4 regions of the Priestia sp. JV24 genome follow, and region 1 is predicted to be linked to each of the others. Evidence: riboswitches for the same ligand, from Rfam matches in the RefSeq annotation. Region 1 holds a riboswitch; each other region holds the start of a gene.

Region 1 (3,461 bases):
GGCAATCCAATAAAAATCGTAAATAAAATAAACAACGCAAAAAACGCTCCACCGCCACTGGTTCCCGTTACGTATGGAAACTTCCATATCGCTCCTAGACCAATTGCTGCCCCAGCAGATGCTAAAATAAAACCGAGGCGTGAAGACCACTGATTTCCTTTACTCATATAATGTTACTCTCTCCTCTTCTAAACTCAAAACTCACCTGATTAGTACTGTACCATAAATGCAGAAGAAAATCATTCCCGTTTTACTTTTTTCTATAAAACGATATCTATATAGAATAGAAAAAATGAAGAAGCAGCTGCTTCTTCATTTTAAGTTTGATGTTTCTATTCAAAAATCATTCTCTGTACGATGATTCGTCTCCGCGATAGGCTTCTTGATTTGATATTTCTTCAATATGCATATGCCCTTCTCTCTCTAAACGAAGAACCGTACGCTCTGCATCTTCATAGCTCTCGCATGTCACTTGTTTATATTCCATATCATCTTTATCTGTGTAAGCAACTAAATATGTTTCCATTTTAACTCCTCCTATATAACCTATATGTAACGTATTTTGCCTTTTTCGTTTATTTCTAAACATATAGGCTCCAAACATAAAGCCTAGCATACTATAGTAGCGGAACTTCAATTTAAAAAAGTTGAATTTTTCATTATGCACCGATGCAATATGGAGGTTACACTTATGACATTTATTTTATCATTCGTACCAATTGTTGTTCCTTTTGGTATTTTAATTAGCTTAATTGCTTTTACAGCTGCTTTTTTACAATCAAAAGAGCATCATAAAAAGCTCTAGCTTACAAAAGCTAGAGCTTCTTTTTAAAAACGTCTATAGCGTTTAATCAATCCCACAATAATGGCAATTGCTAATAAAACAACTAAAATGATGACAGTAATGACAATTGGCTGATTTCCACTTTGCTTCACTGCAATGGCAATATAAGCCCAAATAAAAACAAGCGGATAAACAGCGTCTCGGTTTTTTAATGTAAACATAATGCCCAGCACAGCTCCTACCAGCAGCATAATAATCGTCCATGTTAACTCGTTTAAGCCAATCAAGTGCTGTATTCCATTTGCTTGAAATACGACAAACACATTGACAATAGTCGCAACAGAAATCCATCCAAGATAAAGCGAAATCGGCAGACGCATAAACCATGTCGTCATTCGAGAATGCTGAATAGTGGAATACACAATCATTAATGTGCCTAGAATAAAGAGCATAACTAAAAGAGATAACTTATAGTAATCGTTTTGGAAAATAAAGATCCACGCACTATTTAACAAACAGTTTAGAAAAAACCAAATGCCGATACGTGCATATATTTCCTTTTGATCTTCTCTTGCAAAAAATTGGCGTATAACCCAAATGGTTAATAATAAATAAATAACGCCCCAGATAGCAAAGGCATAACCCGCTGGTGTAAACAACGTAGGAACTTGCGCAGAAGCTTCTCCCGTTGTTTTGCCTCCTATTGGAATGGCATTTGCTAAATAATTCACAAGTAGTGTAATAGCCAAGCCTACTGTATTTAATACAGCATACAAACGAAATTTCGCCATTTTGTTCTCTCCTTTCTTCTATTTATATGGGAGTGTTTCGGAGACGAAAACGGCTCTTCCCTTCATTAATACCTCTTCTTCCCTAAAAATATGCATTTTTAACCAAAAATGATTAAAAACAGCTTTAAGAAATTTCCTCTTTAAGAAAGAAAAGTTGTTAGCACACAATTCCCCATAACGCTTTCTATTTTTCAGAATATATGGTAAGTTAAACGTAGATTAATAGGAAGTCCACTAGGGGTGCCACCGGCTGAGACAAGTTTTCTTGATCCCTTTGAACCTGATCTGGCTCATACCAGCGTAGGAAAGTGGCAATGTTCAGTTTTTTACTGTCCTTTGCCACTCCGTTTATAAACGGAGTGTTTTTTATTTCCTTTATGTGCTTGTTTGTGACTTCCTCATATTAAAGGAGGATTTTGATGTCATTTTCATCTCAATTAAGACAAGAAGCAAACTATATTTACGAAGCCATTTTTAACCATCCTTTTATTAAAGGAATTGCTGAAGGAAACGTGCCAAAAGAAGCGCTTATTCACTACGTTTCTCAAGATTACGAATACTTAACAGCATTTGTTCGCATTTACGGCGCTGCTTTAACAAAATGCCGCACGCGTACCGAAATGGAAGCCTTTAATGCCGGCATTTCTACGGTATTACATAGTGAAGTACACCCTCACAATAATTTTTGTGAAGTAGCAGGCGTACGTTATGAAGACCTTCACACTGAGACGCTTTCACCGACGGCCAGCCACTACATTAACCATATGACAAGTGTTGCGCATACAGGCAGCTTAGCAGAAATCATTGCAGTGCTTCTTCCATGTCCATGGACGTACGTTGAAATTGGCCAGCGCATTACAGAACAAGTAAATCCATCTCCTTCTCATCCTTTTTATGAATGGATTCAGTTTTATAATAATGAAGAAATGAATGGCACAACACAATGGTTTTGTAACAAGCTTGATGAACTCGCCGAACAAGCGACTGAAGAAGAACGTAACCGTATGAAAGATCACTTCATCAAAAGCTGTGAACTGGAGTATTTATTTTGGGAAATGGCATATACCCAAGAAAAATGGCCGCTTTCTCAGCTTTTACTTTCAAAATAACGAAAAAGCCTCCTATCAGGAGGCTCTTTTATTTCAATAGTTTTTTGATCATTTTCAAGCTTTGTTTTTCCGAAGGATAGCGGAATGACAAATCAAACTTGGTTGTTTGAGACAGCATGCTTTTAAAATGAGTGAATGTCTGAAAGCTGTCTTTTCCATGATATTGACCCGTGCCGCTTTCTCCCACTCCGCCAAACGGCAAATATGGCGTAGCGATATGCATAAGCGTATCGTTTATACAGCCTCCTCCAAATGAAAGGCGCTCCGTTATCACGTTTTGCACATCTTCACTTTCTGTAAATAAGTAAAGAGCTAACGGCTTAGCTTTTTCTTGAACTTTATGAATGACTTCGTCTAGTGTTTCATATTCAATCATAGGAAGAATAGGCCCAAAGATTTCTTCTTGCATAACATCTGATGTCCAGCTTACTTCACTTAACACCGTAGGTTCTATTGTTAGCGTGTTTTTATTGTACCTGCCTCCAACTATAGCATTTCCGTCTTTTAAAAACTCAACTAGCCGAGTAAAATGACGCTCACTGACAATACGGCCGTAGCGGTTGCTTTCAAGTGGATTACTACCGTAAAATTGAGAAATTGCTTCGCGAAGTTTCTCTACAAGCTGCGCTTTCACTTTTTTATGCACGAGCAAATAATCAGGAGCAACGCACGTTTGGCCTGCATTCATCCCTTTACCAAACATAATTCGCTTCGCTGCAAGATCTAGGTTTGCGTCTTCATGTACAATGCACGGACTTTTTCCGCCTAGCTCAAGCG
Region 2 (3,461 bases), on a different contig from region 1:
TTACGCCAAGACGTTTAGCTACTTCTTGAGCCAATTCTACATCAAACCCAGTTAGCTTTTGTTTGTCATCATGAAAAGTGAACGGAGGGTATGTACCTTCAGTTCCAATTGTTAATACGCCATCTTTTTTCACTTTATTATATAAATCCTCTTGTGAAGATTTATTGTCTCCATTGTTTGCTTCATTTTTTGAGCTAGAACCGCATGCGGCAAGCACAACTGTGAAAGCTAATAGTAGCGACAAAAGTGCAGCAAATTTCTTCATTTTCTAAACCCCCTAGTATTCTGATAGGAAATGATACTCTGTGATACTAAACAAGAACACAGCAAAAGTCAACAAAAAAAAACTTATACGATTAATGTGACTTAAAATAAGGGAAATATACCTTCTATACACGGTTTGTCATAAGGATACAGAAAGATTTTAAAATTTGGATTAAGTGGATTTTTAAGGGAGATTTGAGGAGTAAAAAGGAAGTTTCATGCGACGATTTTCTCTTTCATTTTTTCATGACTTTTGGTGCAATAAACATATAGTTAAATGTTAAGGTAGAAATAAATTCCTTATGGTACACTTAAAGAAGAATTTATGAAACGGAGCGATATGATGAAAGCCATAAACTTAATCTCAATTGCCTTTGGTGCTATCGCTGGTACATATGCACGTTATTTGCTGAATCTTTCCTTATTATATGCGGGCTACCCAATAGGAACGGTAATTGAAAACCTATTAGGAAGCTTCATACTAGGCCTATTAACAGGATTTTTTGTGTGGAAAAATCCAAAAGAATGGATAAAGCTTGGACTAGGAGTTGGCGTATGCGGCGGTTTTACAACGTATTCAACGTTTGCAGGAGACGTCATTTCTCTCACTCAGCGCCATTTATTTTGGGGAGCCATTTATGTAATGGTCTCTTTAGTAGGTGGAATCCTTCTTGCTTTAGCAGGCTATCTATGCGGTGAAGCGGCAGGGAAAAATTTAGTGAAAGTACATGAGGTGAAGTAAATGAGCATAGTGAGCTTGGCACTTGGCGGGGCAGCTGGAGGAATATGCCGTTATCTTTTGGGTTTAAAAGTTACAAAAACAGTTTCAAACCCTCCTTTTCCAGTATCAATGCTGTTTGTAAACTTGCTCGGTGCGTTTGGGCTTGGTCTTTTTTACGGTAGTTATTATGGAAAGGTTCCGAGTCATGCTTATGATGATTCAATATTTTTAATGATTGGCATTGGGTTTTTTGGTGCCTTTACCACTTTTTCAACGTTCAGTGTGGAAACCGTACAGTTAATTCGAGAAAAATCTTATCGGAAAATGCTGGCGTACGTGGGGATTTCAGCATTTGGAACAGTTGGTTTATTTACAGTCGGTTTACTGGCAGGAACATTTTTATTTAAGTAAAGAGAACGTTTCTAGTAGGGAAAAACAAAAAGACGGAGAAGTAGAGAATGGATAGAAAAGCAGAAGTTTGGAAATACATTTTGTTGATTGTAGCTGTTGCAGGTCAGATCATCGGTTTTTTATTTTTATTTATAAATGTTGTGGCGGCATTTATTTTTTACGGTTTTTATATTCTAACTTTTATTATGTTACTCCTGCTGTTTATATGGGATCGGAAAAAGGAAAAAGACAAGGAAGAATTTGACGACTATACCGATTACTAATCATATAAAAGCAGAATGATGCGGTGCGCCGGACCTCTTACTTAGTAAAGAAGCATAAAAGATACATCTATAAAAGGAAGAGAGCCGTAAGAGCATAAAGAGATATTGTATTTACATCTAGTTGTGTTATAATTTTAAGTGCGAAAACAAAATCAATAAATAGCAATCACTAGGGGAGCTTTTTGAAGCTGAGACGAATGTATTTCGGACCCTTTGAACCTGATCTGGTTTGGACCAGCGTAGGGAAGTGGCGATCATGTTTACATAACGATGCATGCTAACCACTCTACGTTGTAGAGTGGTTTTTTGTATGTAATAAAGCCCTCTACACAAGATGAGGTGATTGAAATTTCTCTTTATTCTGAATGGAAAGGTTTCGATCATGTGGATATTCCTAAATTTCATGTCATTACAACAGATAAGCAGCCAATCGAAGAGCTTCAAAAAGTTTTAACGGCTATCGCGCCTTTTACGGGCGCCGTTCATATTAGAGAAAAAGAGAAAACGGCAAAGCAGATTCAATGTTTACTAGAAAGCTTGCCATTTTGTCGCTCTAAAATTATTGTGAATGACCGAGTTGATGTAGCGCATGCTTTAAAAGTAAAAGGCGTACAGCTTGCTTATCATAGTTTAGACGTTTCGATTGTTATAGACGCATTTCCTTCTCTTATTGTCGGAAAATCAGTTCACTCTGTGGAAGAGGCTTTAGAAGCTGAAAAAGATGGTGCTCACTACATTCTATACGGACATATTTATTCAACACATTCAAAAAAAGGATTAAAAAGTCGAGGGGTAGCAGCACTAAAAGAAGTAGTAGATGCTGTGCAGATACCGGTTATTGCCATTGGAGGAATTACACCTGTAAATGCCAAAGAGGTGCTTCAAACAGGAGCACACGGTATAGCTGTGATGTCTGGTGTCATGCTTGCGCAAGATCCCCTCAAAGCGATTAAACAATATTCTCATATATGGACATCTGGAGGTGGAGAAAATGAAGCAGCATTATGATGTACTGTTAATCGGAGGAGGTATAATCAGCTCTTCTATCGCTTATCATTTGTCAAAACAAGGAGCGTCAGTAGCTATTCTTGAACGCAATCAAATTGGTTGTGAAGCTTCAAGTGCAGCCGCTGGTATTTTAGGTGCTCAAGCTGAAATTGATGAAGAAGGTCCTCTTTTAGACCTTGCTATTAAGAGCAGAAGCATGTTTCCTGAACTGGTGAAGGAACTAAAAGAAAAAACGGCCATCGACGTAGAGCTCATTCAAAAAGGCTTATTAAAAGTTGCTGTAACAGAAGAAGATGCACACGTATTAAAGAAAAAAGCCGCTCAGCACCACGGGTGGGATGAACATGTAAGATGGATCGATGTAAAAGAAGCGCGTTTGTTAGAACCCGGGCTCTCTCCAGACATATACGGAGCCATTACAATACCGGGAGACGGCCAGCTAGCTCCGGCTAAGTTAACGCAAGCTCTTGCTCATGGAGCCTTGTATCACGGAGCAGATGTATTCGAATACTGTGACGTTCATTCTCTTATTATGGAAAGTGAAACAGTAAAAGGTGTACAGACGTCCAAAGGCTCTTTTTATGGAGAAAAAGTAGTTATCGCAGCAGGCTCATGGGCTAAACGCTTTATTTCTTCTGAACATTTAGGTCACGTGTTTCCCGTAAAAGGGGAGTGTATTGCTCTTCGAAGTCATAAGCCGCTGCTTTCTAAAACGATTTTTTTAGATGAAGGTTTTTACTTAGTGCCTAAGACTGGTGGAAGAATCGTAATCGGGGCAACTAAGTTACAGCATG
Region 3 (3,461 bases), on a different contig from region 1:
TACTTTTGCTAAGAACCTTGGTGCTTTTCCATCTTTCGCTAAGTTCCACAGCATACGCGTAGAAGCATACATACCTGAGTTACCAGCAGATAAAACGGCTGTTAAAATAACGGCATTGATAGCTGATGCTGCAAACGCCAGACCTGCTCGTTCGAATATTAAAGTAAATGGACTTACTCGCACATCATCACTTGCTAATGAATCGGCTGTGTATGGAATAAGCATCCCAATAACAAAAATAGCTAAAATATAAAATAACAAGATGCGCCAGAAGACTTGTTTAACTGCGCGAGGAACCGTTTTTTCCGGATCTTCACTTTCTCCAGCTGCGACTCCAAGCAACTCTGTTCCTTGAAATGAAAAACCAGCAGCCATAAAAATACCTAAGACAGTAAAGAATCCACCGTGAATGGGTCCATCACCAAGCGTGAAGTTTTTAAACCCTGGTGCTTCATTGTTAAAGATACCAAAAATCATCATAATGCCAATAACTAAAAAGATGATAACCGTTACTACTTTAATTAACGAAAACCAAAATTCAGATTCACCAAATCCTTTTACAGAAAGGTAGTTAAGCCCAAACATAATTAATAAAAACAGGGCACTCCATAAAATAGAAGAAGAGTTTGGGAACCAAAATTTCATAATAAGGGCTCCAGCGGATAATTCAGCTGCAATTGTAATAGCCCAGTTGTACCAATAGTTCCATCCGAGAGCGAAACCAAAGGATGGATCTACAAAACGAGATGCATACGTACTAAACGAACCAGCTTCAGGCATATAAGCTGCGAGCTCCGCTAGGCTGGTCATCAAAAAGTAAACCATGACGCCAATGATAGCGTAAGCTAAAAGCGCTCCCCCAGGTCCTGCTGTGTGAATTGCTCCACCACTTGCTAGGAATAAGCCGGTTCCGATGGCTCCTCCTAATGAAATCATCGTTAAGTGGCGAGATTTCAACCCACGTTTTAATTCTTGTTGCTCTTGCATAGATAAATACTCCTTTCGAATGTACGGAAAGAGACGGGATAACATAAAAAAAGCCCGCAGTATATGTGCGCGCTTTTAAATCTGAAAACCGCGTCAACCTTCCGTGAAGATAGCTCTTCACATCACTCGCATGATGTGACAGTTCTGTTCCTGTTCGGAGACAGCCCCAGCTTAAATCAACCGAGAAGTGATCTAAACTTCGGCAATTTTTCCTTTCAAGCAACATCCTCAATGTTCTCTGCATTTCCGTTACTTTACTATTAAAAACTGCGACCTCTACCTCATCGATTAGGATGAGGGTTTTTTATATTCAATTGACATAAAAGAAGTATACCAAATACTAAAACGATTGTCATTATAAAAAATAGATTCAGAAAATAGAAACATCTTTGAAATCTCTCGAATCTATTTTGTTACATATGGTATAATGAATGTTGTCATAATACTACATAAATATCCGAACGTACCACAGGGGGAGCCGCCGTGCTGAGAGTGAACAAATTGTTCAGACCCTTCGAACCTGTTAGTTAACGCTAGCGCAGGAATGTGGGAATAGTAGCATATATTTGCTTACTCCTGTGTAAACCGTTTGATATGAATGATTCAAAAACAGGAGTGAGAAACGTGAATAAAGCATTACCTTTACAGGCTAAAATTGAAATAGCTATTTTTGCAGCATTGGCTTTTTTAATTGATCTTTTACCTTCTATAAAAATTGCAATAGGCGTAAGCATTTCGTTCTCTATGGTTCCTATTTTTATTATGTGCTTTCGATGGGGAGTCAAAGGAGGAGCTTTATCCGGATTTTTATGGGGAATATTGCAATTAGCTTTAGGAAATGCATATATTTTAACCCCATTGCAAGCTTTTATAGAGTATGTTATCGCTGTTACCTTTATTGGATTTGGCGGGATTTTCTCTAGTTCTATTAAAGGATACTTAGCTAATAATCAAAGATCAAAAGCTTTCTTTTTTATTATTTTATCTTTAATTATAGGAAGTTTCGCTCGTTATTTTTGCCATTTCATTGCAGGCTTAATATTTTGGGGATTTGCTGCACCAAAAGGAATGCCTGTCCTATGGTATTCTTTCTCGATGAACGGGATTTCGATGATTGGGTCGTTGCTATCATGTCTAGTTATCCTTTCACTGTTAATTCCATCCGCATCAAGAATGATTGTAACTAAATCACACTCATCATAAGCAAAAAGACTAAATCTACCAAGATTTAGTCTTTTTTGTCATTTGTCACCTTTGTTTACACAAAAGTGTGTCAGGTTTGATAACATAGTTAGTGAAATATTCAAAAAACTGTTTTATGATAATCACCATATTCAAACGAGATAAGGGATTGATAGCATGCTACAGAAATGGATAACGAGCATAGGTTTAGATATCGGAACAAGCACAACAAAGCTGATTGTAAGCAAGCTGTTAATAGCAAATCAACAAAATCAGTTTACGCTGCCAGGCTGTCAAATTATTGATCGTCGCGTAACGTATGCAAGTTCTATCTATACCACCCCTATGCTAAACGAGGTTGAAATCGATGTTCAAAGATTAACGGTACTACTAGAACAAGAGTATAAGAATGCAGGAATCTCCTTAGATCAAGTGGAGGCAGGTGCTGTGATCATTACAGGAGAAACGGCTAGAAAGCAAAATGCAGAAAGTATCCTTCACTATCTAGCCGAACATGCTGGGGATTTTGTTGTTGCAACAGCCGGCGCTGACTTGGAAGGAATGTTAGCAGCAAAAGGATCAGGAGCAATCCAACGTTCCGCTGAAACAAATGCAGTAATTGCCAATATTGATGTAGGAGGAGGCACTGCTAACATCGCTTTATGTCAAAATGGAAAAGTGATAGAAACGTTTACACTGCATGTAGGAGGAAGATTAATTCGGCTGAATTCAGACGGTTTTGTAACCTACATCTCATCTTATTTAACTGAATTTTTAAAAAATAATTCTTTAATACTGCGAGAAGGTGAAAAAGCAACATTTGAAAAGCTCTCGTCTATCTGTCAATTACTAGCTGAAGAAACCGTGAATTATGTAAAAGCGCTGAATCAAAATTCCACGCTTCTCGTTTCTCCTCATACAAGATCTTCTATACACCCCGAAACGATCATGGTTTCAGGAGGAGTAGGAGCAATGATGGAGAAGCAAAAGCCAAAAACAGTGGAAGAAGTGGCCATACATGGAGACGTTGGTCCGCTTCTAGCATATCATTTTCAATCCATCCAAGTATCTCAAGCCGCTGAGACAACGCGCGCTACTGTAATTGGTGCTGGTATGCAAAATACAGAGGTTAGCGGATCAACCGTATATATTGGGTCGAAGCGGCTGCCGCTGAAAAATATTCCGATTATAGAGATACCCGTTCAGCAAGAGGAGACGTGGAATCAGCAGCTGTTTCAAGAAAGAGCTCGAGCGTCATGTATGCAGGCTTCAACTATTTTCAGTGCAGAAGA
Region 4 (3,461 bases), on a different contig from region 1:
ACAATAATCATATGCCCAGTTGACGAAACAGGAGCAAACTCTGTTAAACCTTCTACAATCCCTAAAATGATTGCTACAATAATTTCCCACATAAAGCTATGTACCTTGCCTTTCTTTCAAATTAATAAGCTTATCGCTTCGTTTTACATGCTCAACTATTTTCCTATTTTGACACTTGCTTTTTTATCATAATTGTTAAAACTATGAAATACAATGTGTATTTGCAAAAAGATAAGAATCTTTAATAATTCGTAATAAAAACCTTACATGCTATAATCAAAAAACACGATATCAGCTTTTATTTATTTTAGAAAGCAGTCACTATGTTCGGTATAAATTCCGGTCCCTTAGCTAAAAATGAATCATCTAGACTATTTTTCTTTAGTATAAAAAATGACTAAATCATTATGTTTTTTCCATCCCCTTTACTGTCATCTATCATTTTAATCAACTAGTGCTTGCTTATACGACATATCCCCTAAGTAATTTGAAACTTTTTTCTCTCTTTTCTCGTATATAGTAGTATCTTTTTTAGGAGGCTTTTTACTATGAATGGAAATGTACGTACAATGAAATGGGTCACTGCTGGGTATGAAGCCTTGCTGGGAATTCCTTTAATTGGCGCGGGGATTGTTATGGGCTTTAGTTATACTCCTCTTTTTATTGGATTTATTCTTCATGCTATCACGCTCATTTTAGCTAATAGACGAGGGTTATCTGCGTATGGAAACATACTAGGGATTGTTACTTCACTGATTGCTTGGATTCCATTTTTAGGGTTTATCATGCATATTATTACAGCTATTGTGATTGCAATCGATGCTGCTAGACAACGCTAATTGTCTAGCTTTTTTTATTTAAGGGTTGATTTTTTACTGAATGATGGTAAACTTAAGCCGTAAATTGAATAATTTGAATGTTATTTCTACTAGGGGTGTCTGATAGCTCAGACTGAGAGAAGAGTGCAATAAAACTCTTTAACCCTTTGAACCTGATTTGGGTTATACCAGCGGAGGGAAGTAGTCTTGAAAAGAATAGTATATGTTTATTCTTTTTTCGCCTATTCCATCGGGTTCTGTCTATCACAGAACCCGATTTTTTTATGGTTCGGTATAGCTACACTTTATGCGAAACCGGAGGAATATGTAATGTCAAAACAAAATGTATCAGTTTCTATGAAAAAGCCTTTTCCAAACAGTCACAAAGTATATGTCCAAGGATCTAGAGAAGACCTTAAAGTGCCTATGCGTGAAATTCATCAGTCTCCTACTACAGGATCTTTTGGGGAAGAAGAAAATAGTCCCGTACGTGTATACGACACGAGCGGTGTTTATACAGATCCCTGTTATGAAATTAATTTACAAAAAGGATTACCGGCTCTGCGTGAAAAGTGGATTGCAGAACGAAACGATGTAGAAACATATCAAGGCCGTACGGTTCAGCCACAGGATAACGGGTATTATGATGGTGATCCAAGAGATCAGTATGAGCGCTTTATCACTAATCGTTTACCTTTGCGCGCGAAAAAAAATCAAAATGTAACGCAAATGCACTATGCAAAAAAAGGAATCATCACGCCCGAAATGGAATTTATCGCTATTCGTGAACAGATGGATCCTGAAGTCGTGCGTGAAGAAGTAGCAAGAGGACGTGCGATTATCCCTAATAATATCAATCACCCTGAGAGCGAACCGATGATTATCGGCCGCAAATTCCATGTGAAAATCAATGCTAATATCGGAAATTCAGCTATTCGTTCAGCTATTGAAGATGAAGTAGAAAAAATGACATGGGCAACGCGTTGGGGAGCCGATACAATTATGGATTTATCAACAGGAAAGGATATCCACACAACGCGCGAATGGATTATCCGCAACTCGCCTGTTCCTGTAGGGACCGTTCCTATTTACCAAGCGCTTGAAAAAGTAAAAGGTGTAGCAGAAGATCTAACGTGGGAAGCATATCGCGATACATTAATTGAACAAGCAGAGCAAGGTGTTGATTACTTTACTATTCACGCAGGTGTACTTTTACGCTATATTCCTCTAACAGCGAAACGTACGACAGGTATTGTTTCACGCGGAGGATCCATCTTGGCGCAGTGGTGTTTAGCTCATCATGAAGAGAACTTTTTATATACTCGCTTTGAAGAAATCTGTGAAATCTGTAAAGCATACGATATTTCTATTTCGCTTGGCGATGGGCTACGTCCTGGTTCCATTGCAGATGCCAATGATGAGGCACAGTTCGGTGAATTAGAAACGCTTGGTGAATTAACTAAAATTGCTTGGAAACACGATGTTCAAGTTATGATTGAAGGCCCTGGACATGTCCCTATGCACCTCATCAAAGAAAACGTAGATAAACAAATGGAAATATGCCAAGAAGCTCCCTTCTATACTCTTGGACCGCTTACAACCGACATCGCTCCAGGCTATGACCATATTACATCAGGTATCGGGGCTGCAATGATTGGCTGGTTTGGGACAGCTATGCTTTGCTACGTAACGCCAAAAGAACATTTAGGTCTGCCAAATAAAGAAGACGTTCGAGAAGGCGTTATCACCTATAAAATTGCTGCGCATGCCGCTGACCTAGCAAAAGGCCATCCAGGAGCACAAAAACGCGATAACGCGCTGTCTAAAGCAAGATTTGAATTTAGATGGAATGATCAATTTAACCTGTCACTAGATCCAGAGCGCGCAAAAGAATATCACGATGAAACACTTCCCGCTGAAGGTGCTAAAACAGCCCATTTCTGTTCAATGTGTGGACCTAAATTCTGTTCGATGCGTATTTCTCAAGATATTCGTAACATGGCTCAAGAAAATGAAAAAGATGTAAACGAAGTAAGAAAAGAAGGAATGAAAGAAAAAGCTAAAGAGTTTGTTAACAGTGGTTCAAATATCTATCAATAATGAAGTAGAACAGCTTAAAGAACAAATTAAGCAGCTTGAAAGAAAGTTATTATTTGTTCAGCAAAATTGTCAGCACATTATCGTTGAATCCTCACATTCTTCCGTAAGACGCTGCATTAAGTGTTTCTATCAGCAAGAAGCAAAAGCTGAGCCAGAAATATTTTAGTTGAAGAAAAATCCGAACGATTCATCGTTCGGATCTTTTCATTGTGATGGTAAACGTAGACTTCATATCTGTAGCTGCTTTCTAGCTATTGATTCAGTTATGTCTCCATCTCTTTATCTTTTTTTGAAACGTGCTTTCAGCACGTTCTTGACCCAATATAGTATTTTAATAATAACCCAGCCTATAAATGTACCTAGCGTATTCAAAAAGATATCATCAATATCAAATACTCGTTCCGTTAGCTTGTACTGTAAAATTTCAATCAGAAAACTGATTAAGAAACCTGTCGTAAACACTTGAATAAAACCGTCAAACCACTTCATAAACAAAGGGATAAACATTCCAAGCGGCGCAAACATCACGATATTCCCCAGTAT

The links. Region 1 has a riboswitch for thiamine pyrophosphate ahead of tenA (thiaminase II). Riboswitches for the same ligand answer to the same signal wherever they lie in the genome.
Region 2: it holds a riboswitch for thiamine pyrophosphate, as region 1 does, so the genes downstream of both, OK414_RS02605 (thiamine phosphate synthase) here and tenA (thiaminase II) in region 1, are expected to answer to the same signal.
Region 3: it holds a riboswitch for thiamine pyrophosphate, as region 1 does, so the genes downstream of both, thiT (energy-coupled thiamine transporter ThiT) here and tenA (thiaminase II) in region 1, are expected to answer to the same signal.
Region 4: it holds a riboswitch for thiamine pyrophosphate, as region 1 does, so the genes downstream of both, thiC (phosphomethylpyrimidine synthase ThiC) here and tenA (thiaminase II) in region 1, are expected to answer to the same signal.

The regions. Positions count from the first base shown of each region.
Region 1 covers NZ_JAPCIN010000015.1:315,781-319,241, reverse strand. The annotation lists gene OK414_RS10955 (sodium-dependent transporter) at 1-167, opposite strand, end outside; gene OK414_RS10950 (hypothetical protein) at 344-526, opposite strand; gene OK414_RS10945 (TspO/MBR family protein) at 829-1,575, opposite strand; TPP riboswitch at 1,802-1,899, shown strand; gene tenA (thiaminase II) at 1,995-2,684, shown strand; gene OK414_RS10935 (aldehyde dehydrogenase) at 2,713-3,461, opposite strand, start outside.
Region 2 covers NZ_JAPCIN010000009.1:71,653-75,113, forward strand. The annotation lists gene OK414_RS02585 (amino acid ABC transporter substrate-binding protein) at 1-265, opposite strand, end outside; gene OK414_RS02590 (fluoride efflux transporter FluC) at 590-1,006, shown strand; gene crcB (fluoride efflux transporter CrcB) at 1,007-1,396, shown strand; gene OK414_RS02600 (hypothetical protein) at 1,444-1,659, shown strand; TPP riboswitch at 1,821-1,922, shown strand; gene OK414_RS02605 (thiamine phosphate synthase) at 2,044-2,667, shown strand; gene thiO (glycine oxidase ThiO) at 2,651-3,461, shown strand, end outside.
Region 3 covers NZ_JAPCIN010000016.1:173,249-176,709, reverse strand. The annotation lists gene OK414_RS13335 (amino acid permease) at 1-987, opposite strand, end outside; lysine riboswitch at 1,090-1,274, opposite strand; TPP riboswitch at 1,449-1,549, shown strand; gene thiT (energy-coupled thiamine transporter ThiT) at 1,582-2,190, shown strand; gene OK414_RS13325 (ethanolamine ammonia-lyase reactivating factor EutA) at 2,347-3,461, shown strand, end outside.
Region 4 covers NZ_JAPCIN010000008.1:29,151-32,611, reverse strand. The annotation lists gene OK414_RS02135 (undecaprenyl-diphosphate phosphatase) at 1-92, opposite strand, end outside; gene OK414_RS02130 (hypothetical protein) at 549-839, shown strand; TPP riboswitch at 921-1,035, shown strand; gene thiC (phosphomethylpyrimidine synthase ThiC) at 1,149-2,918, shown strand; gene OK414_RS02120 (hypothetical protein) at 2,896-3,084, shown strand; gene OK414_RS02115 (VanZ family protein) at 3,198-3,461, opposite strand, start outside.